Regions from separate parts of the Nonomuraea roseola genome, predicted to be linked through region 2. Evidence: riboswitches for the same ligand, from Rfam matches in the RefSeq annotation. Region 2 holds a riboswitch; the other holds the start of a gene.
What was found. A riboswitch is a leader RNA that binds a small molecule or an ion and turns the genes downstream of it on or off. The one in region 2 is predicted to bind glycine.

Region 1 (14,894 bases), on a different contig from region 2:
CCTGCTGCCCGCGCCGGGCGAACAGGCCCCGCCACGCCGTCCGCCCGACGAGGCCGGCCGATGAACCGGATCAACGGATGAGCCTCTCCGTCACCGGGCGGTCCAGGCGGGGCCCGTCATACCCCCGTTCAGCCGCGTCTGGTCCCGACGACGACGAGGTACGGCCGGGGCTGGTGAACGCCCTGCTCGTTCCTGTAGCCCTCGAAGAACTCGGCGAACGCGCGGCGCAGCTCCTCACGCCGGTCGGGGTCGAGCGACTCGGCGAGCGTCCTCGTCGGCCCGTAGACCGTGGAGAAGAGCTCCCACACCTCCTCGCCCGACTCGCTGACCTGGGGCGCGTCCCCCTCTTCGAAACGGAGCTCGAAGTCCTCGCCCAGGCGTTGCTCGACGTACTCGCGCTTCCCCCACTGGAACGGCGAGCCGGCCCCTGGCGGCGGTGGAGGCATGAAGGGCTTCATCACGTTGAACATGTCCACGACACCGCGCTCGTCGCTCCAGTGCCCGAGCGCCAGCCGGCCTCCTGGCCTGCAGACCCGCGCCAGCTCCCTGGCGACGGCCTCGTGGTCGGGCGCGAACATCGATCCGACGTTGGACCCGACGGCGTCGAAGCTCGCCTCCGGATACGGCAGGCTCTCCGCGTCGCCGACCTCGTAGGCGATGTCGAGGCCGTCGTCGGCGGCCAGCCGCTTCGCGGTCGTGATCAGCGCGGGCGCGAGATCGACCCCGGTGACCTGGCCACCGGCGCGCGCCAGCAACGTCGCCAGTGCCCCTGTCCCCGTCGCGACGTCGAGCACTCGCTCTCCCGGGCGAACGTCGAGCGCTCGCGCCACGTGGTCGAGCAGCGGCTGGTAGTGCTCCGGCAGCCGTTCGTAAGGGCCGGTGCCCCAGATGACGCTCTGCCGCTTCTTGAGCTCTTCGAACCCCATGCTCTGCTCCTTCCGGCGCGCCTGTGAGGGCGCGGTGCCGCACACCCCAACCCCCGAAGGCCGTACGCAGGCACCTCCCCATCGCACGCCACCTGAAAACCCGCTTCAACCAGGCCGGCTGACGATCAGTCGGGCCCGCCGCGCGGCGTCGCTCGCACGATGCAGGCTCGAGGGGGCCGACCCCGCCGACGTCCACCAGGCCTGAGCAGGTCAGCGGTGCGCATCGCAGGAGGCGACGCGAGGCGGGTGACGCGCGCAGGGCACCTTGCCGTCGTCGGTCTGAGTGCCGAACAATGAGGTGGTCCTGCCGAGACACCGGACGGCGCGACACGCGCGGCGTCCAGCGGCAGCCGGCCGAACCCTTCGTCGGCCGCACCGCCTCACCTACGGCAGCGCCCGCGAGCCGCGTCGCCACCCGGTGCGACAACCTGAGGAGATCAGCATGAGAGCCCGCGACCTGCCGCTCACCCTTGATGGTCGCCACGGCCGCTACAACGCCATCACCGACGTTCCGGGCGTCGAGGTCGGATACGTGACGCTGACCGAGGCAGACGCGCGCACCGGCGTGACCGCGATCCTGCCGAGGGGAAGGCGGAAGGTCGGCCTGCCGTGCGCCGCGGGCACCCACTCGCTGAACGGCAACGGCGAGATGACCGGCGTCACCTGGATCGAGGAGAGCGGCGCGCTGACCCTGCCCGTCATGATCACCAACACGCACGCCGTCGGCACCATCCACCGAGGCGTCATCGACTGGGTGGCCACCCGCCACCCGGGGCTGGCCGCGCAGTGGCTGCTGCCCGTGGTCGCCGAGACCTGGGACGGCTACCTCAACGACATCAACGGCCCCCACGTACGGCCCGAGCACGCCGCCCAGGCCATCGAGGCGGCGGCGACGGGCCCCGTCGCCGAGGGCAACGTCGGCGGCGGCACCGGCATGAACTGCTACTCCTTCAAGGGCGGCTCGGGCACGGCCTCACGCCTGGTCGGCCACGGCCCCGACACCTACACCGTGGGAGTGTTCGCGCAGGCCAACTTCGGCAGCCGCCACGAGCTGACCGTCGCCGGGCACAGAGTCGGCCCCTCGCTGCTCGACGACGACCCGATGGCCACCACCGACTGGTTCGCCCCCTCGGGCGCGGGCTCGGTGATCGTCGTCGTGGCCACGGACGCGCCGCTGCTGCCGGGCCAGTGCAAGGCGCTGGCGCGCAGGGTGCCGATGGGCCTGGCCAGGACGGGCACCACGGGCAGCCACTTCTCAGGTGACATCTTCCTGGCCTTCTCCACGGCCAACGAGGGCGCCCTGACCAGCGGTTTCACCGTCCACGACGAATACCAGAGCCTGCGTTTCGTGCCGTGGGGCCGGATGGACCCCTTCTACACCGCCGTGGTGCAGGCGGTGGAGGAGGCCGTGCTCAACGCCCTCACGGGCGCGGAGGAGATGATCGGCAGGAACGGGCACCGCTCGCCCGCCCTGCCGATCGGCAGGCTCATCGAGCTGCTGGCACAGGACGGGGCAGGCGCGGGATCCCGGTGAGGCGGTTGGCCTCGCGCAGCGTGCGCAGTCTGTCGACCTCGGCGGTCCACATGGCGCCCTTGGGCGTGGCCTTGGCCTTGCGGCGGGCGAGCCTGTCGTCGTAGGACTTCACGCCGAACGTCGCCCGCTGCCCCGCCTCGGCGGCGCGCAGCGCGTCGGTGAGCGCCTTGTCGAAGTGGAGGCCGGCGGCGCGCAGCTCGAGCTCGGGAGCGCCGGCGGCGCGCAGCTCGCTCAGCACCGCCTCGGCCTGCCTGGCCTTGGCGAGCAGCTCGGGGAAGCTCTTGGAGATCTCCTGGTCTGCGTGGAAGCGCACCTCGGCCTCACGGCTCACACGCGGACGGAAAAACGCCATCGGACAGCTCCCTTTCACTCGTTGCCAGCGGTAGCGTACGCCGTCCCCGGCCCGAACACCCACTCGGGGCCCGCCCCCCTGCGCGCCAGGAGGCCGGCCGCGTACACGCCGGGCGAAACGAGTGACCGCCTTTACAAAGTATGGCAGGATGATCTCCATGCCCGCCAAGCGACCACCCGTCCCGCTGTCTCGTGAGCGCATCATCGACGCCGCACTCCACATCGCCGACGGTCAGGGCCTGCGCAGGCTCACCATGCGCAGGCTCGGCGACGCGCTGCAGGTGGAGGCCATGGCGATCTACCACCACCTGCCGAGGGGCAAGGAGGCGCTCATGGACGCCCTGGCCGAGCACGTCACCGCGATCCAGGTCGACCCTGCCCCCACCTGGCAGGAGACCGCCAGGCAGTGGTGCAGGGCGCAGCGCGAGGCGCTCAGGGAGCATCCAGGGGTGCTCGCGCTCGCGCTGACCAAACCCCCGAAGGGCGCCACGGCCATCGCCATCATGGAGCAGACCGAGCAACTGACCGGCGCGGGGCTCAGCGACGCCGCCGAGGCGGTGCGCTCGCTGCGGGCCTTCGTCTTCGGCAGTGTCGCGGTGGAGGTGCAGCAGTCGGGATGGGCCGATCCCGAGCGCGACACCTGGACGCGTCGCGACGCCAGGGCCGACGCCGACTTCGAGCGCGGCATGGACGCGATGCTGCGCGGGCTGGGCGGGTAGTCGAGGGTTTACCACAACGTCAGCGTGTCGACGTTGGACCGTTATCTCGCGTAAGGCACCCTGTGTCGTGGGTCACACGATCTGAACCACCCGGGGATCCTCCTTGAATCGTCCGAACGGGCTATGTCGGAAACTGTGACGCACGCCGCACACTTGGCGCAGAATACGAAACAGCCCGAGCCGCTCCCCCGCCGCTTGCCCAGTGCGGGGAGCCACCCAAGAGATATCGGAGGCACGCCGATGTGCCCGCACGACCCGGCCTGTCCGGCTGCTGAGGCTCCCGACCGCGAGGCGGCACGTACCCTCGCCTCCCACCCCGAGCAGGGATGGAGCCTTCTGTGCAACGGTGTGGTCCTGTTCGAGGACACCGGGGAGCTGCTGCCCAGCGGTGACGCGATCGCCCCGCACCGGCCCCATCCGCTGGTCGGCGCAGCCTGAGCCCTCAGTAACGCCCCGCGAGCCAGTCGGCGACCACCTCGCCGACCTTCGCGGGGTCCTTCTTGAGATCGTGCCCCTCGCCCCGCAGCACAACCAGGCGTGCGGCGTCAGCGGCGTCGGGCACGCCGAAGGGATCCCTGTCCCCGTTCACCACCAGCACGTCCACCCCCGCGGCCCGCAGCTCGTCGGCCCGTGACTTGTCGGGCCTGCCCGGCGGATGCAGCGGGAAGGCCAGCGCCACCACCGCGTCGGCGCCCACCGCCCCAGCGGTACGGCAGGCCACCCTGGCCCCGTTGCTCCGCCCTCCCTGGACGATCGGGAGCCCCGGATGGCGCGCGACCAGCTCCCGCAGCACCGCGATCCACGCCTCGTCCTGCCGCGCCGGCGAGCCCGGAGCCCTGGCCCCCGCCCTCCTGAACGGCTGCGTCACCCTGGCCACCGTGGCGCCCATCCCGAGCGCCGCCTCGCGCACGGCCAGCAGATCGGGCGCCTCCACCCCGCCGGCCGAGCCATGGGTGAGCACCAGCAGCAGCCTCGGTCGCTCGGCCTCGTCGACCTCGGCCAGCGCCGCCCCCCGCGGCGTCATGATCTCCATCCGTCCACGGTAGCGGGGCCGCTACCTGCCGCACCCGCCGCCTCGCGGCCCGCGCCTCGGGACCGACCCTCGGATCTCCCTTCCCGCACCCCGGGAAAACCCGGATACGGGGGAAGGCCGGTCTCGTCCCGAGGAAGGATGGCGACAGACCCCAGTACGTGGGACATTGGCGGCATGTCTGACATCCACGACGATCTGCAGGCAACCCTCGAGACCCGCAAGCACCTGGGACCCGACTACGAGGCCGCACTCGTCGAGTCGTTCGTGGCAAGGCTGGACGCCACCATCGCCGAACGCGTCAAAGCCGAGGTGGATGCCCAGCGGCCGGCCAAGGCCAAGAAGAAGGGCAAGAGCGACGACATCGGCAGCGGGGCGATGGTGCCGATCACCGTCGGCTCACTGGTCCTGGCGATCCCCCTGTCGGCGATCGCGGGAAGCCAGGCGGGCCTCATCGGCCTGGCCATGGTGTGGGTCAGCATCGTCATCATCAACATCGCCGCGGCCGGCGCGGTCATGCGCCGGAGCTGAGCTCGTCCCTGTCGAGGCGGAGCCTGACCTGCTCGACCAGCTCCTCGTCGGCGTGCGAGAGGCCGTAGGCCCAGACCCTCTCGGCGTCGTCGGCCCTGCCCCTCAGCGGCAGCGTACGGGCCAGCAGCTCGATGGCCAGCGAGGTGGACTCTGCCTCCGCGCCCTCGCCCCTGGCGGCGTCCTCGACCACCCCCGCGAACTCCGCGCACGCCAGCTCCAGATGCGCGATGCCCAGCAGTACCCGCAGCCGCCCCGCCTGGGCGCCCTGGGCCAGCGGCAGCGTCTCGACGAGCACCGCGGCCGCCTCCCCCGGCTCGCCGCGATCCAGCAGCAGCTCGGCCAGCTCCTGCGCCGCCGTGCAGCTCAGCTCCGGGTCGCCGACCGAGATCGCCGCCCGCAGCTCCCGCTCGGCCTCCTCCTCGCCGTCGGCGAGGCGGGCCAGCGCCAGGTGCGCCAGCGGCAGGTAGGCGGCCGTGCCCACGCCCAGGACGGCCTGCCAGGCCCCTCGGGCCTGCTCGTCCTGGCCGTCGCGCTCGAAGCCTCTGGCCAGGTGGCAGGCGGCCTGCGCGGCGTACTCGGGATGGCCGGTGGCCAGCGCCGTACGCGCCGCCGACCTGGCGCCCTCGAGATCGCCTCGCTCCTCCAGGACCACGGCGAGACCCACGGCCGCCTGCGCCCTGTCGCGTCCCTCGGGGTCGGCGGCCAGCTGGGCGAAGATCTCGGCCGCGGCCTCGAGATCGCCGCTCTCGGCGAGACGACGGGCCTGTTCGAGCGGGCCGGTGTGCAGCTCGGTGTCGAGTTCGGGGGACGTCAAGAAGGCTCCTTCGACGGCGATCAACGCCGAGCCTAACGATTTCGCGCCGCCGCGTCGCCTGACATGACCATCCTGAGTGCGGCTGTTGGTCAGCGCCCGACCCTGCGAAGCCGAACGTGCGGCCTCCCGTAGGGGAAGCCGCACGTCCGAAGGGGGGTCAGTCCTCGTAGGCCGACAGGGGCGGGCAGGAGCACACGAGGTTGCGGTCCCCGTAGGCCTGGTCGATCCGCCGCACCGGCGAGAAGTACTTGCCGTCCCTCAGGTCCTGCACGGGGTAGGCCGCCTCGGTCCTGGTGTAGGGGTGGGCCCACTCGTCGGCCACCAGCGACTCCGCGGTGTGCGGGGCGTTGCGCAGCGGGTTGTCGCTCTTGTCGTACGAGCCGTCGGCCACCTTGGCGATCTCGCCGCGGATGGCGACCATCGCCTCGACGAACCGGTCGAGCTCGGCCAGGTCCTCGCTCTCGGTCGGCTCGATCATGAGCGTCCCCGCCACGGGGAAGGACATGGTCGGCGCGTGGAAGCCGTAGTCGATGAGCCGCTTGGCGACGTCGTCGACGCTGACCCCCGTCTCCTTGGTGATCTGTCGCAGGTCGATGATGCACTCGTGGGCGACCAGGCCGCCGCGGCCGGTGTAGAGGACCGGGTAGTGCGGGGCCAGGCGGCGCGCGAGGTAGTTGGCCGACAGGATGGCCTGCTCGGTGGCGGCCTTGAGGCCCTCGCCTCCCATCATCCTGACGTAGGCCCAGGAGATCGGCAGGATGCCCGCCGAGCCGTACGGCGCCGCCGAGACGGGGCCCACGGGCGAGCCCTGCGCCAGCGGGTGACCGGGCAGGAAGGCCGCCAGGTGGCCGCGGACCGCCACGGGGCCCACGCCGGGGCCGCCGCCGCCGTGCGGGATGCAGAAGGTCTTGTGCAGGTTGAGATGAGAGACGTCGGCGCCGAACTCGCCCGGCTTGGCCAGGCCGACCAGCGCGTTGAGGTTGGCGCCGTCGACGTAGACCTGGCCGCCCGCCGCGTGGACCTTGGCGCAGACCTCGGTGATCGTCTCCTCGTACACGCCGTGCGTGGACGGGTAGGTCACCATGATCGCGGCGAGCTGCTCAGCGTGCTTGGCGATCTTGGCGTCGAGGTCGTCCATGTCGACGTTGCCGTTGTCGTCGCAGGCCACGACCACGACCCGCATGCCCGCCATGACCGCGCTGGCGGCGTTGGTGCCGTGCGCGGAGGAGGGGATGAGGCAGACGTCGCGGTGGGTGTCGCCGTTGGCCCTGTGGTAGGCGCGGATGGCCAGCAGCCCGGCGAACTCGCCCTGCGAGCCCGCGTTGGGCTGGATGGAGACGGCGTCGTAACCGGTCACCTCGGCCAGCCAGCCCTCGAGGGTCTCGACCAGCTCGACGTAGCCGCCCGCCTGCTCGAGCGGGGCGTAGGGGTGGATGCCCGCGAACTCGGGCCAGGTGATGGGCTCCATCTCGGTGGTGGCGTTGAGCTTCATCGTGCAGGAGCCGAGCGGGATCATCGACCTGTCGAGCGCGATGTCCTTGTCCTGGAGCCTGCGCAGGTAGCGCAGCATCGAGGTCTCGGAGTGGTGGGTGTGGAAGACCGGGTGGGTGAGGTAGTCGCTCTCGCGCGTCAGCGCCTCGGGCAGGCCGTCCTCGGGGGCCAGGTCGGTCAGCGACGCGCTCACGCCGAAGGCGGCGGCGACCTGCTCCAGGTGGGCCAGCGTGGTCTTCTCGTCGCAGGCGATCGAGACGTGGTCGGCGTCGGCCTGCCAGAGGTTGACGCCGCGCTCGGCGGCGGCGGCCACGACCTGGGCGGCCCTGCCGGGCACGCGGGCGAGCACGGTGTCGAAGAAGTCGTCGTGGACGACCTCGACCCGGCCGGCGCGCAGCGTCTGCGCGAGCGTGACGGCCGAGCGGTGGGTGCGCCTGGCGATGCGGCGCAACCCCTCGGGGCCGTGGTAGACGGCGTACATGCCCGCGATGACCGCGAGCAGCACCTGGGCGGTGCAGATGTTGCTGGTGGCCTTCTCGCGGCGGATGTGCTGCTCGCGGGTCTGCAGGGCCAGCCGGTAGGCGGGGTCGCCGTCGACGTCGACCGAGACGCCCACCAGGCGGCCGGGCATCTGCCGCTGCAGGCCCTCGCGGACCGACATGTAGGCGGCGTGCGGCCCGCCGAAGCCGAACGGCACGCCGAAGCGCTGCGAGGAGCCGATCGCGATGTCGGCGCCCAGCTCTCCAGGGGCGGTGACGAGGGTCAGCGACAGCAGGTCGGCGGCGGCGACCACCAGGGCTCCGCCGGCGTGCGCCCGCTCGGCCACGGCGCGGAAGTCGCGCAGGCGGCCCGACGCGCCAGGGTACTGCACCAGCACGCCGAAGCACTCGGGCAGCTCGCCCTCCAGGTCGCTCTCGACGAGCGAGATGCCCAGCGGCTCGGCGCGGGTGGCCAGCACCGCCTTGGTCTGCGGCAGGGCGTCGGCGTCGACGACGAAGACGTCACTCTTGGACCTGCCTGCCCTGCGCGCCAGCGTCATCGCCTCGGCGGCGGCGGTGGCCTCGTCCAGCAGGGAGGCGCCGGCCACGTCGAGGCCCGTCAGGTCGGAGACGACGGTCTGGAAGTTGAGCAGCGCCTCGAGGCGGCCCTGCGAGATCTCGGGCTGGTAGGGCGTGTAGGCGGTGTACCAGCCCGGGTTCTCCAGCAGGTTGCGGCGGATCACGGCGGGCGTGATCGTGTCGTAGTAGCCAAGGCCGATCATCGAGGTCAGCACCCGGTTGCGGTCCGCGAGCGCGCGCAGCTCACTGATCACCTCGGTCTCGCTCGCCGCAGCGGGCAACCTGAGCTGGTCCTTGGCCCTGATGGCCTCGGGCACCGCCACCGCCACCAGGTCGGCGACCGATTCGAAGCCGACCGCCTCCAGCATCCTGGCCTGCTCGGCGTCGGAGGGCCCGATGTGACGGGTCGCGAAAGGCGGCGCAGCGAGGTCGCTGAGGGGCTCGGTCATGGAACTGCCTCCCAAGGCTGGTGGAGAGCACGGGCGTATGCCGGATCTCCCCCTCTGTCATCAACCTGAGAGGTTCGCCCGCGTGGACGCGGACTTGCACCGTCGGTGAGACACGCCTGGCTGGCGCGCTGCTTTCCAGAGTTGCCTCACCCGAGCGGTACAGGGTGCCTGAGAGATTCCGGGGAGGTTTGCTCCTTCGGCGCCCCGGCTTTCCCGGGGACTCTCCCGCACGGGGTCGTCAGCATCTCCAGGCTACCAGCGATCGCACATCAGCCCAGTCTCCGGGCCCTCCTGCGCTGGGCCAGCTCGTCAGCGGGGTGGTCGGCCGGGACGTTGTCCTCGACCGCCGCCCGTTCCCCCGGCAGCTCCGCGAGCGATCCCTCGACCTCGCGCCAGACTCTGCCGAGCGCGATCCCGAACACTCCCTGACCGCCCTGCAACAGGTCGATGACCTCGTCGGGCGAGGTGCACTCGTAGACGCTCACTCCATCGCTCATCAGCGTGATCCTGCTCAGATCGCCGACGCCCCTGTCGCGCAGGTGCTGGACGGCGGTGCGGATCTGCTGGAGCGACACACCGGTGTCGAGGAGGCGTTTGACCACCTTGAGCACCAGGATGTCGCGGAAACTGTAGAGGCGTTGGGAGCCCGAGCCCTGCGCGGCTCTTATCGTGGGCTCCACCAGTCCGGTGCGGGCCCAATAGTCCAACTGCCTGTAGGTGATGCCGGCCGCCGCGCAGGCCGTGGGGCCGCGATAGCCGATGTCGCCAGGCAGAGTCGCGGGCTGCTCGTCGAAGAGCAGGCCCTGCTCCCCGGCACGCTGGCGCGCACTCTCGCGCCGCACCGGGTCTTCCTGGCCGGCCGTCTTTCCCTCGCCGCTGCTGACCGCCACGCGGACCTCCGGCTTTCTCTCATCCCGTGGTCTGATCTGGGGGTTCGTCAATAACAACCACAGGTTTCACTTGCACCGTAGGACCGTGACCATCCGCAGTCAACGATCCGGCTCGGCGCGTCGTGAAGCGTAAATGCAGTGAAATGCCGACCCCAGGTGTTGGCCAAGGGTTCGGGCGCTCACAAAGGGAGTCCTACCCAGCCCGCCCGAAGTCCTCGGGCGTGATGGTGTCAAGGAACTCCCTGAACTTCTCCACCTCATCCTCCTGGTCATCAGGGATGATCACCCCGGCCTCCTGGACGACCTCCTCGCTGGCGAAGATCCGCGCACCCGTGCGCAGCGCCAGGGCGATGGAGTCGGAAGGACGCGCCGAGACCTCCACGCCGTTGGAGAAGACCAGGTCGGCGAAGAAGATGCCGTCACGCAGAGCGACGATGTTGACCGCGCGCAGGCCGACCCCGAGCGCGCTCAGCACGTCGCGGAACAGGTCGTGCGTCAACGGCCTCGGCGGCGGCTCCTCCGCCTGCGCGAGCGCGATGGCCGTGGCTTCGGTCATACCAATCCAGATCGGGAGAAACCTCTCCCCTTGCGCCTCCTTGAGCAGAACGATCGGCTGATTTGTGGGCATTTCTACGCGAACGCCCACTACCTCCATCTGCAACACGGGCTGCTCCGAATTCACTGACCGGTGACCCCAGGGGGCTCCGCAATAGTTTGGCCGCTCTTCCGCAATTCAACGTAACACCCGGAGGGCGTGGAATGTCCCCTGCCCCATGGCATCGCCGACAACCTACCTCGCCTTCCTCGCCAGGTCAGCCCGCTCCACGGGATCGGGGGCCCCGTCCGGCACCCGGCCGAGGGAGGGGGCGGGGGCGAGCGGGCGAGCGCTGAGGTCCGGCCGCCAGGCGGCGCCCAGGCCTACCGGCTGGAAGTGCGGAGGTCAGCCGCCCAGGACGGAGCGGACCGAGCCGCGCAGCAGGGCCGCGTGCAGCTCGAGCAGCCGGCCCGAGAGCTCGCGCGCCACCTCGTCGGCCTCGCCGATGGCGCCGGGGGCGCGGCGCTTGAGAATGGGAGCCACGCTCTGCTCGACCAGGCCGGCCTCACGCTCGGCCGCGGCCTTGACCGCGCGCAGGTGCCTGGCGTGCAGGCCGTACTTGGCCAGGGCGCCGACGCTGCGCGCGATCTTCAGCGCGTCCTCGTCGTAGCGGCGCGCGACGGGCGCGAGCAGGCCGTAGTCCTCGAGCTCGGTGAGCGCCTCCTCGTCGAGGCCGCTGGCCTCGAGCAGCTCGGCACGGCTGAGCCGCACCTCCTTGACCTCCGGCACCACGCGCGGACGGCCGAGCTCCTCGGCCATCTTGTCCTTGATGACGCGCAGCGGCAGGTAGTGGTCGCGCTGCTCGGTGAGGATGAAGCGCAGCTGCTCGACGTGCATGTAGGTGAACTTGCGAAACCCCGAGGGGCTGCGTTCGGGCTCGATCAGCCCCTCACTCTCCAAGAAGCGGATCTTGGAGACGGTGACGTCGGGGAACTCGCCCTGCAGCAGGGCGAGCACCTCCCCGATGCTCATGTGCGAGCGCGCCGCCTGGGGACTCATGCGCCCCGCGTGAGGAAGACGAGGCGGAACTTGCCGATCTGCACCTCGTCGCCGCTGTGGAGGGGAACCTCCTCGATGCGCTCCCTGTTGACGTAGGTGCCGTTGAGGCTGCCGACGTCGCGGACGGTGAAGGCGCCGCCGGGATGGCGGTAGAACTCCACGTGCCGCCTGGAGACGGTGATGTCGTCGAGGAAGATGTCGCTCTCGGGATGGCGGCCCGTGGTGGTCAGGTCACGGTCGAGGCGGAAGCGGCTGCCCGCGTTGGGCCCCCTCGTGACGACGAGCAGCGCCGCGCCAGGGGGCAGTTGCTCGACCGCGGCCCGCTCGGCGAGGAGAGCGTCTGCCGTCTCCGCCTCATACGCCTCGATTCCCGCGACGGAGATCGTCGAGGTGGTGTCTCCGGCGACCTCATGTCTGGTCAGCGGCGACCCACACCGGGAGCAGAAACGGGCATCCTCGGGGTTGGCATGACCGCACTGCGTACAGTAGACGCTCGGCATCGATCGGCTCGGCCTCCTACCGCGAAGACGCGGCGACGGTTGATCAGGGCGCCCCTCGCCTCTTCGCTCGTTCACGTTTGCGAATGCCGCAACTTACGCTGATCAGTGGCAAAGGTCAAGGCGAGAGGCTGCACGACAGGTTCGGACGGTGACAAAGTTACCGCCGAGCCGCCCTCAAGGTCCATGCCGCCGCGCCATCTGAGTTGTCACGTTCCCGCCGCCCTCTCCACGATCCGCGCCCACCTGTCCAAAAAGGCCTGGGCGGTGTCGAAGTCGTGGGCCTCGGCCCACAGGTCGGTGGCGGGCTCCGAGGCAGCGGGCAGGATAAGCGCCCAGCGCCCGTCCTCGCCGACCACGCGCACGCCGTCGGTGGTGTCGAGGCGGAAGCCCTCCGCGGCCTCGATCACCGAGCGCATCACCGCCCCTTTGGTCGCCCACGGCGTCGGGACCGTCCGCTTGAGCAGCTTGGCCTCGGGGATCCTCGCGTCGATCTGGCTGAGCGTCAGCCGCGTGCGGGCCACGAGGCCGAGCAGGCGCAGGAAGACGGCCAGGCCGTCGACCGTGGGCCCGAACTCCGGCACGATGAAGCCGCCCCTGCCGTCGCCCGCGAAGATCATGTACGGCCTGGCGGCCGCGGTGGTGAGCGCGTCGAGGGAGGTGGAGGTCCACTCCACCTGGACCCCGTGGAAGCGGCAGACCTGTTCGGCGACCCTCGTGGTCGTGACGGGCAGCGCCACCCTGCCCCTTCGGCGCTCGGCGGCGACCAGGTCGAGCACCACCAGCAGCGCCCGCTCCTCGCTGATGAGCTGGCCCATCTCGTCGACCAGGGCGATGCGCTCGCCCACCGGGTCGAAGCGCACGCCGAAGGAGGCCCGTGAGGAGCCGACGAGCTCGGACAGGCGCTGCAGGTCGCGGCGGCGCTCGGCGAGCGTCTCGGTGGGCGAGGCGGAGTCGAGGCGGGCGTTGACGGTCAGCACCTCCACGCCGAGGCGGCCCAGCAGGGTGGGCAGGACCAGCGAGGAGGTGCCTCCCGCGCAGTCGACGACCACTTTCATGTCGTTGACGCCGGTCATGTCCACGTATCTCAGGAGTTCCTGGGCGTAGTCCTCGACCGCCCTCGCGGGGAAGCTCAGCTCGCCGATCTCGCCGGGGAAGGCCCTGCGGAACTCCTGACGGGAGAAGACGCGCTCCAGCTTGCGCTGGCTGGCCGGGGACAGGTCGGCGCCCCTGGAGTCCATGAAGACGATGTCGACGCTCTGCGGGTCCCCAGAGGTCGTGCGCAGGGCGATGCCGCCGCTGGCGGGCCTTCGGGAGGTGTGGAAGCGGGCCACCGGCAGCGGCATGGCCTCCAGGTCGAGCACGTCGATGGCGCCCGCCGTCAGCGCGCTGATGACCGCGCGCTTGAGCGCTCTGGCCGCGCGGGAGGAGTCGCGCGAGGTGATGACCCTGTCGCCCTTCTTCAGGGTGGTGGCGTAGGCGCTGGCCAGCCGTACGCACAGCTCTGGGGTGATCTCGACGTTGACCAGGCCGCTGACGCCGCGCGGGCCGAACAGGCTGCGCTGACCGCGCGACTCCCAGATGACGCTGGTGTTGACGACCGCGCCCGCCTCGACGGTCTTGAAGGGATAGACCTTGACGCCGCTGGAGACGTAGGCCTCGGCCTCGATGACGCACTCGTCGCCGACGACGGCGTTCTCCTCGATCCTGGCGCCGGTCATCAGGTCGGTGTTCTTGCCGATGACGCAGCCGCGCAGGTTCACCCCCGGGCCGATGTAGACGTTGTCGTGGACGACGGCGCGGTGCAGGAAGGCGCCCTCGCGCACCACGGCGTTGCTGCCGAGCACGGTGTACTCACGAAGCTCGGCGCCCGCCTCGATCTTGACGTAGTCGCCGATCAGCAGGGGGCCCTTGAGCACGGCGTCGGGGTCGACCGCCGCGCCCTCGCCGACCCAGATGCCCGGCGACATCTCGAAGCCGCCGATGTCGAGGTCGACGCGTCCGGACAGCGCGTCGGCCTGGGCCTTCATGTAGCTCTCGTGGGTGCCGACGTCCTCCCAGTAGCAGTCGGAGACGTAGCCGTAGATGGGCGCGCCGCGCTTGAGCAGGCGGGGGAAGACGTCGGAGGACCAGTCGACGGCCTCGCCGGCGGCGACCTCGTCGAGGACCTCGGGCTCCATCACGTAGATGCCGGTGTTGACGGTGTCGGAGAAGACCTGGCCCCAGGTGGGCTTCTCCAGGAAGCGCTGCACCCTGCCCTGGTCGTCCACGATGATGATGCCGAACTCGAGGGGGTTGGGGACGCGGGTCAGCCCGATCGTGACGAGGGCGGAATTCTCGCGGTGAAACCTGATCATGTCCGATAAGTCGATATCGGTCAGGGCATCACCGGAAATAACGAGAAAACGATCATCGCGGAGTTTGTCGGCCGCGTTCTTGACGCTGCCCGCCGTGCCGAGGGGGAGGTCTTCGGTGGCGTAGTGCAGGCGCATGCCCAGTTCGTCGCCGTCGCCGAAGTAACTGCGCACGAGCGCCGCAAGGAACTGGACGGTGACGACGGTCTCGGTCAACCCGTGGCGTTTCAGCAGGCGGAGGACGTGTTCCATGATCGGGCGGTTGACCACGGGGAGCAGGGGTTTGGGCTGGTTCGCGGTCATCGGCCGCAGCCGAGTCCCCTCCCCGCCTGCCATGACGACCGCCTTCACTCGATCACTCCTTCTTCGCAGCGGTTACGAGTTGGCGCACCTGTACCACATACAGCAGTCCTGCCCACCAGTACAGGCCCGTTCCCCAGATGGCGAACGCCCATCCGACAATCCTTGCAATATCGGCATACCAGGCTCCGGTGTGCGAGGCCAGGAAGAGGAGGGGGAAGGCGTACATCAGATTGGCCATGGCGGCCTTGCCGAGGAAATGCACGGGCAGTGCCTTGTAGCCGTACTTGCGGAGCACGGGGAAGAAACATCCGACGAAGATCTCTCGGCCCAGGATGATCGCGACCAGCCACCAC
Region 2 (14,335 bases):
CGCCGCAAGAGAGCCGGTGGAGCTGGGCCTGTACGCCTTCGGCGACGGCTACGTGGTGTGGGCCAGGACGCCCGAGCCCGAAGACCCCACGGTCCTTCCCGAGACGGTCGGCGGTGGCTGCGTGGTCATCGACGGCAGCACGGGCGAGGTGGTGATCAGACCGCTGCTCAACCCCGAGACCGTGGCCGAGCAGTGGCCTGGCCGCCGCCCCCGCTGACAGCCAGGGCCACCGCCCGTCGCTCAGCCCGCGGCCAGCGAGCCCACGATCGAGGCCCTGGCGGCCTTTCTCGCCGGCAGCACGGCCGCCACGACCCCTGCCAGGCCCGACAGCGCCACGAACAGGGCGATCTGCGCGAACGGCACCATCAGGGTCGCGCCATCCATCATCGTTCTGACGGCCGCCCAGCCGAAGGCGATGCCGAGTGTGACCCCGACCAGCGCGCCGATCAGGCCGAGCACCAGCGCCTCCACCGAGAGCATCCTGCGCAGCTGCGCCCTGGTCAGGCCGAGCGCCCGCAGCAGGGCCGACTCGCGGGTGCGTTCGTGGACCGACAGCGAGAGCGTGTTGGCGATGCCCAGCAGCGAGATGAGGATCGCCAGCCCCAGCAGGCCGGTGACGATCATGAGGGTCATGTCCAGCGTGTCGTCGTACTGTCCTCGGACGTCGGTGGAGCTGATCACCTGCACGGTCGGGTGGGCCGCGGTGGCCGCCTCCACCATCTTCCTGGTCCGGTCGGGATCGACGCCGTCCTTGATCTTGACGTAGACCGTCGAGTCCGGCGTCCTGCCGAAGTACTCGTCGTAGGAGCGGGCGGTCACGGTCACCGCGGGCAGGAGGCTCTCGCTGTCGAGCAGCTGGCTGACCTTCAGCGTGACCGTGCCCGCTCTCTTGGTCTTGAGCTCGACGGGGGAGCCCTTGCGCAGGCCCCACTCCTTGGCCAGGGACGCGGAGACCGCCACTTCGCCGGGGCCGAGGCTCTTGATGGCGGCGGGCCCCGCGAAGGTACCGACCATGGTCTCGTTCCTGCCGAGCATGGCGCTCGTCTCACGCAGCTGGATGACCGAGTCGAGCTCGGGCCTGCCCCTCAGCCCCTCGCCGATCGAGCGGGGGATCGAGGCGTCCCTCGCCTGGGCGGTGATCAGGTAGTCGGCGGGGAACTGGGAGTCGAGCTTGGCGGCCATCGACACCCGCGTCGAGGCGGTGATCACCGAGATGAGCGTCATCAGCGTCACGCCGATGGTCAACGCGATCGTGGTGGTCGCCGCCCGCCTCGGATTGCGGCCCGAGTTGTCCACGGCCAGCCTGCCAGGCACCCCGAACAGCCTGCCGGGGATCCAGCCCACCAGCGCGCTGAGCGGCTTGACCAGCACAGGGCCGAGGACCAGCACGGCGAGGAAGACGAGCGAGCAGCCGGCCATCGCGATGAACAGCGGCGCCTGGCTGCCGGGCTCCATCATCACGGCCATGGTGGTGGCGCCGATCCCGGCCAGGAGCAGCAGCCCGGCGAGCAGCACGCGGACCAGTCCCGCGCGGAAGGTCTGCTCCTCCGCCTGGGCGCGCAGCGCCGCGATCGGCGCGACGGCGGTGGCCGAGCGGGCCGGCAGCAGCGCCGCGCCCACGGTGACCACGAGACCGACCACCAGGCCGATGGCGATCGTCCTGGGCGCGAGCGTGGCGGCCAGGCCGGTGGGCAGCGGCGCGTCGAACGCCCTGAGCAGGGCCATGGCCCCGGCGCCCAGCCCGTAGCCCGTGGCCAGGCCGAGCACGGAGGAGAGCAGGCCGACGACCACCGACTCCAGCAGGATCGAGCCGAACACCTGGCCCCGCGTCGCGCCGATGCAGCGCAGCAGCGCCATCTCCTTGGTCCGCTGGGCCACCAGGATGTTGAAGGTGTTGTAGATGACCAGCGCGGCGACCATCATCGCGATCAGGCCGAAGATCAGCAGGCCCAGCGTGATGAACTCCAGCTCGACGCCGTTGCTCTTCGACAGGGCCGCGGCCAGCTCCTTGCCGGTCTTGAGCTCGTAGCCTCCGCCGACGGCGGCGGCGATGGCCCGCTTGAGCGCGTCAGGGTCGGCGCCCGTCACGTCGATCTCGCGGTAGCCCTTCTCGCCCGTCATGAGCTGCGCCGTCGCGGTGGTGAAGCCGACCGCCCCGGTGTAGCCGAGCTCCTGGTCGAGGCCGACGTCGAACAGGCCGACGAGCCTGAAGTCGTGCTTGGCACCCTTCTGGTCGAGCACCGCGACGGTGTCGCCGACCTTGAAGTTCTGCGCCCTCGCGGTGTTGGTGTCCACGATCGCCTCGGCGTCGCCCGAGGGGGCCGCGCCTTCGGTGATGGTCGTGCGGTCGCTGACGGAGACCGCGGAGGTCGGAAGGTCGCCGACCGCCTTGCCGTCGGCGCCGAGCAGCGGCGCGCTGCCACGCACCAGGCCCTGCGCGCCGGTCACGCCCTCGATCCCGCGTACCTTCTCCAGCACCTGCTCAGGCAGCTGCCCGTCTTGAGACGGCAGGACGGCGACCGCCACCCTGCCGGCGTCCGCCGTGACCTTCTGCAGGAAACCGGCCTGGATGGTGTCGGTGAGCACGAACGTGCCCGCGATGAAGCCCACGCCCAGCGTGATCGCCACGGAGGTGAGCAGGAGGCGCAGCTTGTGCGCCTTCAGTCCGGCGAGAGTCGTCCTGATCAACGGACTCAGGCCTCCAGCTTCATCAGGGTGTCGAGGACCGTCTGCGGGGTGGGCTCGGAGATCTCGGTGACCAGCTCGCCGTCGCGCAGGAAGACGACTCTGTCGGCGTAGGAGGCGGCGAGGGGGTCGTGGGTGACCATCACGATGGTCTGGCCCAGCTCCCGCACGCTCGTGCGCAGGAAGGACAGCACCTCGGCGCCGCTGCGCGAGTCGAGGTTGCCCGTGGGCTCGTCAGCGAAGATCACCTGAGGCTTGCTGATCAGCGCCCTGGCGACGGCCACGCGCTGCTGCTGGCCGCCCGACAGCTCGGTCGGCTTGTGGCCGAGGCGGTCGCGCAGCCCCACGGTCTGGATCACGCGGTCGAACAGGAGCTGGTCGGCCTGCCGTCCAGCGATCTCCAGCGGCAGCCTGATGTTCTGCTCGGCGGTCAGCGTGGGCAGCAGGTTGAAGGCCTGGAAGATGAAGCCGATCCGGTCCCTGCGCAGGTGCGTGAGCTGCTTGTCGCCCAGCCCCGTCAGCTCGACGTCGCCGATGGAGACGGTGCCGGAGGTCACCGTGTCGAGCCCCGCGAGGCAGTGCATCAGCGTCGACTTGCCCGAGCCGGAAGGGCCCATGATCGCGGTGAAGGCGCCGGTGGCGAACGCGACGTCCACCCCCCTCAGCGCGTGCACCTGCGCGTCACCGAGGCCGTAGGTCTTCGTCACGTCTCTGGCCACGACGGCGGGCGGGGCCTGGGTGAATGTCATGTTCGTCGTCACGCAGATCACGCTAGGGGCGCGAAACGGGCCTTCCCTGGGCCTTGAGGACGGACTTCCTGTCACCCCTCAGATGACCCCGGTCAACCTTTCGGCCGATCCGACGACGGCACGATCAGCCCCGCCTCGTACACGTAGACCACCACCTGCGCCCTGTCGCGCAGCTCCAGCTTGGCCAGCACCCTGCCCAGGTGGGTCTTCACCGTCGCCTCCGCCAGGGTGAGCCGCTCGGCGATCTCGGTGTTGGACAGCCCCCTGCCCACCAGCAGCATGACCTCGCGCTCGCGGGCGGTCAGCAGGCTCCCGTCGGGCAGCCTGTCGGTGGTGAGGTGCGAGCCGAACCTGTCGAGGAGCCTGCGCGTGGCGCTCGGCGCCATCACCGCGTCGCCGTTGTGCACCGAACGGATCGCGCTCACCAGGTCGGAGGGCGGCACGTCCTTCAGCAGGAAGCCCGAGGCGCCCGCCTTGATCGCGGAGTAGGCGTACTCGTCGAGGTCGAAGGTGGTCAGGATGAGCACCTTCGGCCCCTCGATCCTGCGGGTGGCCTCGACGCCGTCCATGGTGGGCATGCGCACGTCCATGAGGACCACGTCCACCTCGGTCGTCTCCAGCCGCTCCAGCGCCTGGGCCCCGTCGGCCGCCTCGGCCACCACCTCGATGTCGGGCTGGGCGGCGAGCACCATCTTGAACCCGGCCCTCAGCAGCTCCTGGTCGTCGACCAGCATCACCCTGATCATGCCGCGACCGGCAGCCTGGCCAGCACCTCGAAGCCGCCCCCCGGCCTGGGCGCGGCCTGGACGGCGCCGCCGTACATGGAGACGCGCTCCCGCATGCCGAGCAGGCCGTGCCCGTCGGGGCTGCGCGGCGCGGCGGCGCCTCTGCCGTCGTCGGTCACGCGCACCACGAGCTCGTGCATGCCGTACTCCATCTCCACCAGGGCGCGCGCCCCCGGACCGCCGTGCTTGAGCGTGTTGGTCAGAGCCTCCTGCACGAGCCGGTAGACCGCCAGCTGCTCGCCCTCGGGCAGCTCCTGCGGGGCGCCGGTGACCCGCAGGTCCACCGGCAGGCCCGAGCCGCGCACCAGCTCCTCGAGCTGCGCGAGCCCCGGCTGCGGAGTGTAGTCGGCGGCGCCTGGGCCGTCCTCCCTCAGGACCCCGACCATGCGCCGCATCTCCGCCAGCGCCTCCCTGCCGGTCCTCGAGATCGCCTGTACGGCCTTGCGTGCCTGCTCGGGGTCGCTGTCGATGGCGAAGCCCGCCCCGTCGGCCTGGACGATGATCACGCTGACGTTGTGCGCGACCACGTCGTGCAGCTCCCTGGCGATCCTGGCCCGCTCGGCGGCGGCGGCCATCCTGGCCTGGTGGTCACGCTCGCGTTCGGCCCTTTCGGCCCGCTCCTCCAGGCCCTCGAGGTAGCGATGGCGGGTGTTGGCGTACAGGCCGGTGAGCCAGATCGTGACCACGAAGACCGTGCAGCCGAAGAACGTGCTGAGGGAGACGGTGTCCCACTGCACGAGCGCGAGGAAGATCCCGAACTCTGACACCAGGCCGGCGGCCAGCGCCCACCTGAACGCGCACCTGGTGGCCACGGTGTAGAGGGCCACCAGCACCGCGGCGTTGGCGGGGAAGGCGTCGACGGCGGCCAGCCACTGGAAGAAGCTGGTCAGGGAGACGATCGCGAAGACGACGCGCGGATGGCTGCCCCGCCAGAACAGCGGCACCAGCAGCGCCGCCGACAGGGCCAGGTAGCCGGCCAGACCGATGGGAGCGCGCCCGAGCGAGGTGTAACTGATGGCGGTCATGACGCACAGCCCGACCAGTGGCGCCAGCCACAGGGAGTCCACGAGCTTGGGGTGGCGCTGGGACCAGGCGCGAATCTTGCCGAACACGTCATCACTCTACGGAGGCCCGCGCGTGCCTCCTTCCCCCTGGAGGTGGAGGTCGGTGTACGACCCTGGTCGCACGCCGCATTTACACGGTATTTATGGGGGGTCCGGCATTCTTGTGCATTGGGAGCGCCCTCTGGGGCGAGTAAAGGGAGATCGTGATGGCGGATCATGATCACGCCGACGGGCCGCGCGGTGAAGAGGAAGCACCGCGCGGCCCAGACCCCGAGAGCGCCCCACCACCCGCTTCCGCCCCCTTACCGCCTCGGCCTGCGCCTCCTGCTCACAGTGACGGCTTCGCGGCCTTCGTCCGGCAGAAGTACACGCAGATCATCGGCGCGGGGCTCATCGGACTGCTGATCGGCGCGATCCTCGGCGGCGGCGCGGTCGCCGTGCTCCATCGCATCACCGACCGCCATCCCGCCCAGTGGCAGAGCCCCATGAGGTACGGCTGGCAGCAGCCCGGCGAGTGCTGGCACACCCCAGGCGGCAGAACCTGCGCCTACCCGTACCCGTATCCCGTCTATCCCGCTCATCCGCCGACGGTGCCGTTCCCCGGGCCGGGCAAGACCCGCGTCCCGACGCCCGTCCCCACCCCGACCGGCTGAGCGCCTACCGGCACGCGTCCACGGGCCGGCCCGTCGCGGGGTCGAGGTCGACCCCGATCGGCTCCTCGTCCGGCAGGTGCACCTCCACCCTGTCCGCGCCGACCCACCGGACCAGGTGAAGCACCTCCTCGTCCATGTCGAAGCCAGGGCAGTCGAGCGGCCACTCGCGGCTGAACAGCCCCTCGTCGGTGCGGACACTGAGCGTGGTCGTGGGCTCGAACATGCCCGACTGCTCCACCACCCGGACGCTGAGCGGGCCCGGCCCGTCGACGAATCCGATCTCGGTCGAGGGGAAGATCGACCACACGAGCCCGATCCGCAGCCAGACGAGGATGGCGACCACCATCGCGGTCACGGTCGCCGCCCTCGCCCACGCGACGGGCCTCACCAGCTCCCTGACGCCCAGGCCGCCGGTAAGGATCGCGACGATCCCGAAGAGGGTCGGATGGAAGAGCGTGTCGTTGAGCAGGACGAGCTCGGTGTCCACCAGGAGGGTGACGGCCACCGTGGCGCCGAGGACGAACGCCACGGACAGGTAGGCGAGGGCCGGCACGGGCCTGCGCGGCAGGATCATGGGGACATGCTGCCAGGGCGGCCGTCCTGCCCGGTATGGGCGGCGGGGGAGACGCTCAGCGGCGGACGTGGAGGCGGACCAGCGCGCCCATGCCGTCATCTCCGACGTCGCGCCTGATCCTGCCGACGATCTCGCGGTCCAGCTTGCCGACCACCGCGCCGACGTCCGCGCTGGAGGGGCAGGTCACCGAGATCCGCATCCGGTCGGCGCCGACGAGCCTCACCTTGGTACGGCTGATGCCCTCCACGTCCTTCAGCCCGACGCACAGCAGCGCCGTCCCCGTGCCGGAACGGTGGCCGAAGCGGCCCCAGCCGAGCGCCATGAGCAGCCATCTGGTGGCGACCATGGCGGCCATGACCAGCGCCAGCGCGCCCGCCCACGAGATCCACGGGTGGGCGGCGAGGTAGGCGGAAACGTCGACGGACAGCACCTTGCCGTCCTTGGCCTGCGGCAGCCGTCCCGAGCCACGCAGGAAGGCGTAGGCGCCGCCGGACAGCAGGACGAAACCCACCACGGCCAGGCCGATCCTGTTGCCCGCGTACTGCCGCATCAGAGCCCCTTCCTGCGCAGCCGCACGGCGACCTCGCCCGCGTAGATCGCGCCCAGCCCGTTCAACCTGTCGCCGACGGCGACGCCCGCCCTGCGCAGCATCGCGCCCGTGCGCTCGGCGTCGGAGACGACCGTGACCTCGATCATGCGGCGGCGCAGCCGTACCCTGACGCTCTCCACGCCGTCGACGTCCTCGGCCGCGGTCTTGAGCGTGCGCCGCAGCCCCGTCCTGGTGATGCCGATGACCAGCCTCGAATCGGAGGTCCCCAGCGCCAGCAGCCTGGCCCTGCCCGGCAGCACCGCGAGCCCGAGCAGCACCAGCCCCACGACCGCGGCGACCAGGGCGCCCGACTGCAGGTTCGGATGCGACCACGGGGTGGCTGCGGCCAGGTCCGCCACCCTGTCGATCGGCACCAGGCCGAGCCTGCCGCCCAGCAGTGCGGCGACGACCTCGGCGGCGGTCAGCGAGAAGAGCACCGCCAGGGTGGCGGAGACCACGACGCCCGCGGGGGTACGCGCGGGCTTGAGCACTCTCGCCGCCCTGCGGCGAGGCGTGTCCCCTTCGGTCAGGGCGGCTCCGCCAGGCAGGAGCTCCTGGAGTGTTGTCATCACACCGACCAGAGGTACAGGGGCCCGCCCGGCCATAAAGCCCTCCCCGCCGCCGATTTGCGGGATCTTTGCCCGCGAGCATCGGTATTACCCTGCTTGTATGGACGACCGCCAGCGCTACGACAGGGCCACAGCGGAGCTCGATCCGCCCTTCGCGATCCTCGACATGGAGGCGCTGCGGGCCAACGCGGAGAGCCTGGTGCGCAGGGCGGGCGGCAAGCCGATCAGGGTCGCGAGCAAGTCCGTCAGATCGCGCCCGATCCTGGAGCGCATCCTCGCCATGGACGGCTTCCGCGGCGTCATGGCCTTCACCCTGCCCGAAGCGCTGTGGCTGGTCTCCCACGGCCTCTCCGACGTGCTCGTGGCCTACCCGACCGCCGACAGGGCGGCGCTGGCCAGGCTCGCGGCGTCGGAGCGGGCGGCGAGAGAGATCACCCTCATGGTCGACTCCGCCGAGCACCTCGACTACATCGAGGCCGCCGTGCCGGCGAACAGCCCGCCGCTGCGCCTCTGCCTCGACCTCGACGCCGGTTACGTCGCCTTCGGCGGGCGCTTCCGCGCGGGCGCCCTGCGCTCGCCGGTGCGCGAGCCCGTGCACGCCGCCGACCTGGCGGCCGACGTCGCCAAGCGTCCTGGCTTCAGGCTGGTCGGCCTCATGGCCTACGAGGCGCAGATCGCGGGCGTCGGCGACGACCCTCAGGGCAGCGCCGCCTTCGCCCGTGTCATCAGGCTGATGCAGGCGCGCTCGGCCAGGGAGCTGATCCTGCGGCGCGGCCGCGTCGTCAACGCCGTCAGGCAGGTGGCCGACCTGGAGTTCGTCAACGGCGGCGGCACCGGCAGCATCGAGCGTACGGTCAGGGAGAAGGCGGTCACCGAGTGCGCGGCGGGGTCGGGCTTCTTCCACCCCAGGCTCTTCGACTTCTACCGCGGCTTCAGCGGGCGTCCCGCCGCGCTGTTCGCGCTGCCGGTGGTCCGCCGTCCCGCGCCTGACGTGGTCACCGTGCTCGGCGGCGGCTACCTGGCCTCGGGGGCGCCCGGCCCCTCGCGGCTGCCCCAGCCGTACCTGCCCCCCGGGTTGCGCTACTCGGCCGACGAGGGCGCGGGCGAGGTGCAGACACCGCTGCTCGGCCAGCCCGCCGAGGACCTGCGCGTGGGAGACAGGGTGTGGTTCCGCCACGCGAAGGCGGGCGAGCTGTGCGAGCGGTTCGCCGGCCTGCTGCTCGTGGAGGGCGACAAGGTCGTCGAGGAGGTCCCGACCTACAGGGGAGAGGGCAAGACCTTCCTCTGACTCAGCCCCGCCTGCGCCTTCTCCACATCACCAGCGTGGCGCCGATCACCAGCACGGCGCCCACGGCGATCAGCGCGGGACCGAGGTTGGGCTGCTCGTCCTCCCACAGGTCATCGGGGTCGTCGCCGAAGCGCACAGGCCGCGGCGTGATGCCCACGAGGTCGCCGACCGACGACACCAGGTGCTCGGCCCTCGACTTGACCTCCTCCACGCCGCGCTGGGCGACGCGCTTCGGGCTCACCCGGTCGGCGATGGCGTCGACGGTCTGGGCGAGCTCCGCGCGCGTCCGCGCGATCCGGCGCTCCAGCTCATCGGGGTCGGTGTCGGCCATGGCTCTCCTCTCTCAGGTGATCAGTCTGTCAGGTCGCGGTGCCGGACGGCACAGCGGGCGCGAGGTAGGTTGGGCCGTCTAAGGAGGACCCGTGACCGAAACCAAGCTCCAGCCCGGCGACGCCGCGCCGGACTTCTCGCTGCCCGCAGCCGACGGCGGCGCCGTCTCCCTCGACGCCTTCCGTGGCAAGCGCGTCATCCTGTACTTCTACCCCGCCGCGATGACGCCGGGGTGCACCAAGCAGGCGTGCGATTTCCGCGACAATCTAAGCCTGCTCGCCGACGAGGGTTTCGTGGTGCTCGGCGTGTCGAAGGACAAGGCCGACAAGCTGGTCAAGTTCGTCGAGCGCGACGCGCTGACCTTCCCTCTGCTGTCCGACCCCGGCCTCGAGGTGCACAAGGCGTACGGCGCGTACGGCGCCAAGAAGCTGTACGGCAAGGAGGTCGTCGGCGTGATCCGCTCGACCTTCGTGATCGACGCCGACGGGAAGATCGAGCAGGCGCTCTACAACGTGAAGGCCACGGGACACGTGGCGGCGCTGAAGAAGAAGCTCGGCCTCGTCTGAGGTCTCACGATCGGGCCCGCCGCACGGGCGGGCTTGATCGTGAACGAGTATCTCCGCCGCCGTCCTGGGCGCTATTCTGAGCGGGAGTCGCGCGGGCGTGGCGAAATAGGCATACGCGGCAGGTTTAGGTCCTGTTGGTGGAGACACTGTGGGGGTTCGAGTCCCCCCGCCCGCACCTTTCCCTTGGTGGTCGAATCCGTACTAGGCTTGCCCTCATACACCGATGAACCCACGCGGGAGAGCGTCCTGGCAGCCGGCCATGACCCCTGAAGGAGCAAGCCCTCCCCGCGAACCTCTCAAGGCAAAGGACCGCGCGGGCCAGGTGACCTCTGGAAAGCAGGCCTGTTGGGCCTCGCCGAAGGTGAAAGTCCGGGAAAATTCGGGCGAAGCTCTCAGGCACCGATGACAGAGGGGGAGGATCCTGGCATCCGACCCATTCTGAGGTGCGCACAATGTCCCGACCGACGCCGCTGCGAGACATCCACGAGAGTCTCGGCGCCACGCTGACCGACTTCGCCGGCTGGCTGATGCCGCTGCGCTACGGCAGCGAGTCCGCCGAGCACAACGCCGTCCGCGAGCGGGCCGGGCTGTTCGACCTGTCCCACATGGGTGAGATCTTCGTGACCGGGCCGCAGGCGGGTCAGGCGCTCGACCACGCGCTGGTCGGCCACCTCTCGGCGCTGGCCGTCGGCCGCGCCCGCTACACGATGATCGTGAACGAGCAGGGCGGCGTGCTCGACGACCTCATCGTCTACCGGCTCGGCGACGAGGAGTTCATGGTCGTCGCCAACGCCTCCAACTACCCGATGGTCGCCGCGCGGCTCACCGAGCGCGCCTCCGGCTTCGGCGCCTCCGTCGAGGACCGCTCCGACCAGTACGCGCTCATCGCAGTCCAGGGCCCGAAGGCCCAGGAGATCCTGGCCACGCTCACCGACGCCGACCTCGAGGGCCTGAAGTACTACGCGGGCCTGCCCGGCACCGTCGCGGGCGCCGAAGCGCTGATCGCGCGCACCGGATACACCGGCGAGGACGGCTTCGAGCTGTTCGTCGCCAACGCCGACGCCGCGCCGCTGTGGCACGCGCTGACGAAGGCGGGCGAGCCGTACGGCCTGCTGCCCGCGGGCCTGTCCAGCCGCGACACCCTGCGCCTCGAGGCGGGCATGCCTCTCTACGGCAACGAGCTCAACGTCTCGCTCACGCCGTTCGACGCCGGCCTCGGCCGCGTGGTGAAGTTCGACAAGCCGGGTGACTTCGTCGGCAGGGCCGCGCTGGAGCCCGTCAAGGATGTTCCGCCGCGCCGCCGACTCGTCGGCCTGGTCGCGACGGGCCGCCGGGTCCCGCGTCACGGGTTCCCGGTCACCAAGGACGGCGTCGTGGTGGGCGAGGTGACCAGCGGCGCCCCGTCGCAGACCCTCGGTAAGCCCATCGCGATGGCGTATGTGGACACTGGGATAGAAGAAGGTCTGGCCGTTGACATCCGGGGCAGCCAAGAGGCTGTGGACCTGGTGGAGCTGCCTTTCTACAGGAGGAACAAGTGAGCACCATCCCTGACGACCTGAGCTACACCAAGGAGCACGAGTGGGTCGCCGGACTCGACGACGGCCTGACCGTGACCGTGGGCATCACCGCCTACGCGGCCGAAGCGCTGGGTGACGTGGTCTTCGTGCAGCTTCCCGAGGTCGGCACCACCGTCGAGGCGGGCGACTCCATCGGCGAGGTCGAGTCGACCAAGTCGGTGAGCGAGATCTACGCCCCGGTCGGCGGCGAGGTCGTCGAGGTCAACCAGGCCGTCGTCGACAAGCCCGACCTGGTCAACAGTGAGCCGTACGGCGAGGGCTGGATGTTCCGCGTCCGCCTGGAAGGCGACCCCGAGGACCTGCTGAGCGCGGAGGAGTACACCGCGCTCACCTCTGGCGACAACTGACACACTCCGCCGGGGTCCAGCCAGGACCCCGGCATATCTTGAGAGTTGGGCTGTATCAATGGCGATCAGTGTCTTCGACCTCTTCAAGATCGGTATCGGCCCGTCGAGCTCCCACACCGGCGGCCCGATGGCCGCCGCGCACAAGTTCGCCCGCGGCCTGCAGGCCGACGGGCTGCTGGAGCCGACCGCTCGCGTCGAGGCCATCCTGTACGGCTCGCTCGGCCTGACCGGCAAGGGCCACGGCAGCGACAAGGCCGTGCTGCTCGGCCTGTCGGGCGAGAAGCCCGAACTCGTCGACGTCGACACCGTCGACGCCCGCCTGGCCCAGATGCGCGAGGCCGGACGCATCAAGCTGTTCGGCGAGCACGAGATCCCGTTCGTCGTCGGCGAGGACCTGATCTTCGAGCGGAAGATCTCGCTGCCCGAACACCCCAACGGCATGCGCTTCACCGCCTTCTCCGACTCCGGGCACAAGCTGCGCGAGAAGGTCTACTTCTCCGTCGGCGGCGGTTTCGTCGTCGACGAGAACGCCACAGGGGCCGACCGCATCAAGCCGGACGACACCGTGCTGCCGCACCCGTTCACCAGCGCCGAGGAGCTGCTCAAGCACTGCTCCAACACCGGCCTGTCGATCTCGGGGCTGATGCTGGAGAACGAGAAGGCCTTCGGCCGCACCGAGCAGGAGATCCGCGAGCAGATCCTGACCCTGTGGCGGGTGATGTCGGAGTGCGTGCGGCGCGGCATCGGCAAGGAGGGCGTGCTGCCCGGCGGGCTGCGCGTCAAGCGCCGCGCCCACCAGTTGCACCGCAAGCTGCAGGCCGAGTCGGCCGAGCGTGACCCGCTGCACGCGATGGACTGGGTCGGCCTGTACGCCCTGGCCGTCAACGAGGAGAACGCCGCGGGCGGCCGGATCGTCACCGCGCCCACCAACGGCGCGGCCGGCATCATCCCGGCCGTCATGACCTACTGCGCCAAGTTCGTGCCCGGCTTCGACGACGACGGCGTGGTGCGTTTCCTGCTCACCGCCGCGGCGATCGGCGTGCTGTTCAAGGAGAACGCCTCCATCTCCGGTGCCGAGGTCGGCTGTCAGGGCGAGGTCGGCTCGGCCTGCTCGATGGCCGCGGCCGGGCTGACGGAGGTGCTGGGCGGCACGCCCGCGCAGGTGGAGAACGCCGCGGAGATCGGCATCGAGCACAACCTCGGCCTGACCTGCGACCCGATCGGCGGGCTGGTGCAGATCCCGTGCATCGAGCGCAACGCGGTGGCCTCGATCAAGGCGATCGCGGCGGCCCGTATCGCGATGCGCGGCGACGGCCAGCATTTCGTGTCGCTGGACAAGGCCATCAAGACGATGCGCGACACCGGGCGCGACATGCTCGACAAGTACAAGGAGACCTCACGCGGCGGCCTGGCCGTCAACGTCATCGAATGCTGACAGCTTTTCAGGAAGCCCATCCGGACAGCGGGCGGTCAGGGAGCCAGTGGCCGCCTCCACCTTTTCACGGCTCTTGACGCCACTCCACCGGCCGCTGTAGAAAGCTCGCGACGATCATGACGGTCGGAGGAGAGCTGTTCCATGACGGGCACCGACAATCTCGCCGAACATCTTGCCAGGATCGCTCGTGAACAGGGGTGGCTCGAGCGCCACGCCTACCTCGCCGACGGCGCCGTCCACCGCTACGCCGACGTCTTCGAGGGCGCCGACCGGATGGCGGCCTACCTGTCGGCCTCAGGTGTACGCCGGGGCGAGCGGGTGCTGGCCTCCCTGCCCGACGGCATGGACCTGATCTGGACCATCCTCGGGACGCTCCGCCTCGGCGCGATCGTCGCCCTGGTGAACACCGACCTCCACCCCGACGAACTGCGGCAGACGGCCGAGCTCGCCGGAGCTAGGCTCATCGTCGCCGACCCCCGCGTCGCCGACGTCTTCGACGGCCCCACCGTCACACCCGCCCTCATCAGGGCCGAGCAGGACCAGACCGCCGTGCCGCCGGTGGCCGACTGCGCGCAGGACACGCCCGGCATCGCCCTGCTCACCTCGGGAACGACCACGGGCCGCCCCCGCCTCTGCTTCCACACGCACGGCGACCCTCACGTCTTCGACTCCGCGTTCGGCAGCGTCCTCGACCTGAGGCCCGGCGACGTGAGCCTCTCCGTGTCCCGCATGTACTTCTCCTACGGGCTCGGCAACACGCTCTTCTACCCGCTGCTCAGCGGGAGCGCGGCCGTCCTCACGACGCGACGCCCCACGCCCGCCGAGGCGCTCGCCGCGATCCGCGATCTCGGCGTCACCGTGTTCTACGCGCAGCCCAGCTTCTACGCGAGGCTGCTGGCCGAGCCCGACCTCTCGCCGCTCGCCGGTCTCCGGCTGGCGATCACGGCCGGAGAGGTGCTCGCCCCCGCCCTGGAGGGCGCCCTGCGCGAGGTGCTCGGGGGACGGCTGCTCAACGTTCTCGGCACCACGGAGGTGGGCCAGGTCTTCGCCGCGAGCCCGCCGTCCGAGACCAGGGAGGGCACCGTGGGCAGGGCGCTGCCACCCTTCCGTATACAGCTGGTCGA

Region 1: linked by a shared signal. The riboswitch ahead of gcvP (aminomethyl-transferring glycine dehydrogenase) and the one ahead of gcvT (glycine cleavage system aminomethyltransferase GcvT) in region 2 are both predicted to bind glycine.

The regions. Positions count from the first base shown of each region.
Region 1 is NZ_BAAAXC010000008.1:88,098-102,991, reverse strand. It holds gene ABFX55_RS08850 (LLM class flavin-dependent oxidoreductase) at 1-64, shown strand, start outside; gene ABFX55_RS08845 (class I SAM-dependent methyltransferase) at 129-926, opposite strand; gene ABFX55_RS08840 (DmpA family aminopeptidase) at 1,369-2,460, shown strand; gene ABFX55_RS08835 (hypothetical protein) at 2,414-2,812, opposite strand; gene ABFX55_RS08830 (TetR/AcrR family transcriptional regulator C-terminal domain-containing protein) at 2,970-3,530, shown strand; gene ABFX55_RS08825 (DUF5999 family protein) at 3,771-3,968, shown strand; gene ABFX55_RS08820 (alpha/beta hydrolase family protein) at 3,973-4,563, opposite strand; gene ABFX55_RS08815 (hypothetical protein) at 4,738-5,091, shown strand; gene ABFX55_RS08810 (hypothetical protein) at 5,075-5,905, opposite strand; gene gcvP (aminomethyl-transferring glycine dehydrogenase) at 6,063-8,903, opposite strand; glycine riboswitch at 9,049-9,141, opposite strand; gene ABFX55_RS08800 (MerR family transcriptional regulator) at 9,173-9,793, opposite strand; gene ABFX55_RS08795 (bifunctional nuclease family protein) at 9,987-10,457, opposite strand; gene ftsR (transcriptional regulator FtsR) at 10,734-11,387, opposite strand; gene ABFX55_RS08785 (double zinc ribbon and FHA domain-containing protein) at 11,384-11,887, opposite strand; gene ABFX55_RS08780 (sugar phosphate nucleotidyltransferase) at 12,094-14,589, opposite strand; gene clsA (cardiolipin synthase ClsA) at 14,594-14,894, opposite strand, start outside.
Region 2 is NZ_BAAAXC010000015.1:950,799-965,133, reverse strand. It holds gene ABFX55_RS27570 (hypothetical protein) at 1-217, shown strand, start outside; gene ABFX55_RS27565 (ABC transporter permease) at 241-2,688, opposite strand; gene ABFX55_RS27560 (ABC transporter ATP-binding protein) at 2,694-3,434, opposite strand; gene ABFX55_RS27555 (response regulator transcription factor) at 3,527-4,180, opposite strand; gene ABFX55_RS27550 (sensor histidine kinase) at 4,177-5,331, opposite strand; gene ABFX55_RS27545 (hypothetical protein) at 5,490-5,936, shown strand; gene ABFX55_RS27540 (hypothetical protein) at 5,941-6,510, opposite strand; gene ABFX55_RS27535 (hypothetical protein) at 6,566-7,060, opposite strand; gene ABFX55_RS27530 (DUF6286 domain-containing protein) at 7,060-7,668, opposite strand; gene ABFX55_RS27525 (amino acid deaminase/aldolase) at 7,769-8,956, shown strand; gene ABFX55_RS27520 (DUF3618 domain-containing protein) at 8,958-9,287, opposite strand; gene bcp (thioredoxin-dependent thiol peroxidase) at 9,379-9,852, shown strand; tRNA gene ABFX55_RS27510 (tRNA-Leu) at 9,944-10,027, shown strand; glycine riboswitch at 10,077-10,174, shown strand; glycine riboswitch at 10,175-10,271, shown strand; gene gcvT (glycine cleavage system aminomethyltransferase GcvT) at 10,305-11,390, shown strand; gene gcvH (glycine cleavage system protein GcvH) at 11,387-11,776, shown strand; gene ABFX55_RS27495 (L-serine ammonia-lyase) at 11,835-13,211, shown strand; gene ABFX55_RS27490 (class I adenylate-forming enzyme family protein) at 13,353-14,335, shown strand, end outside.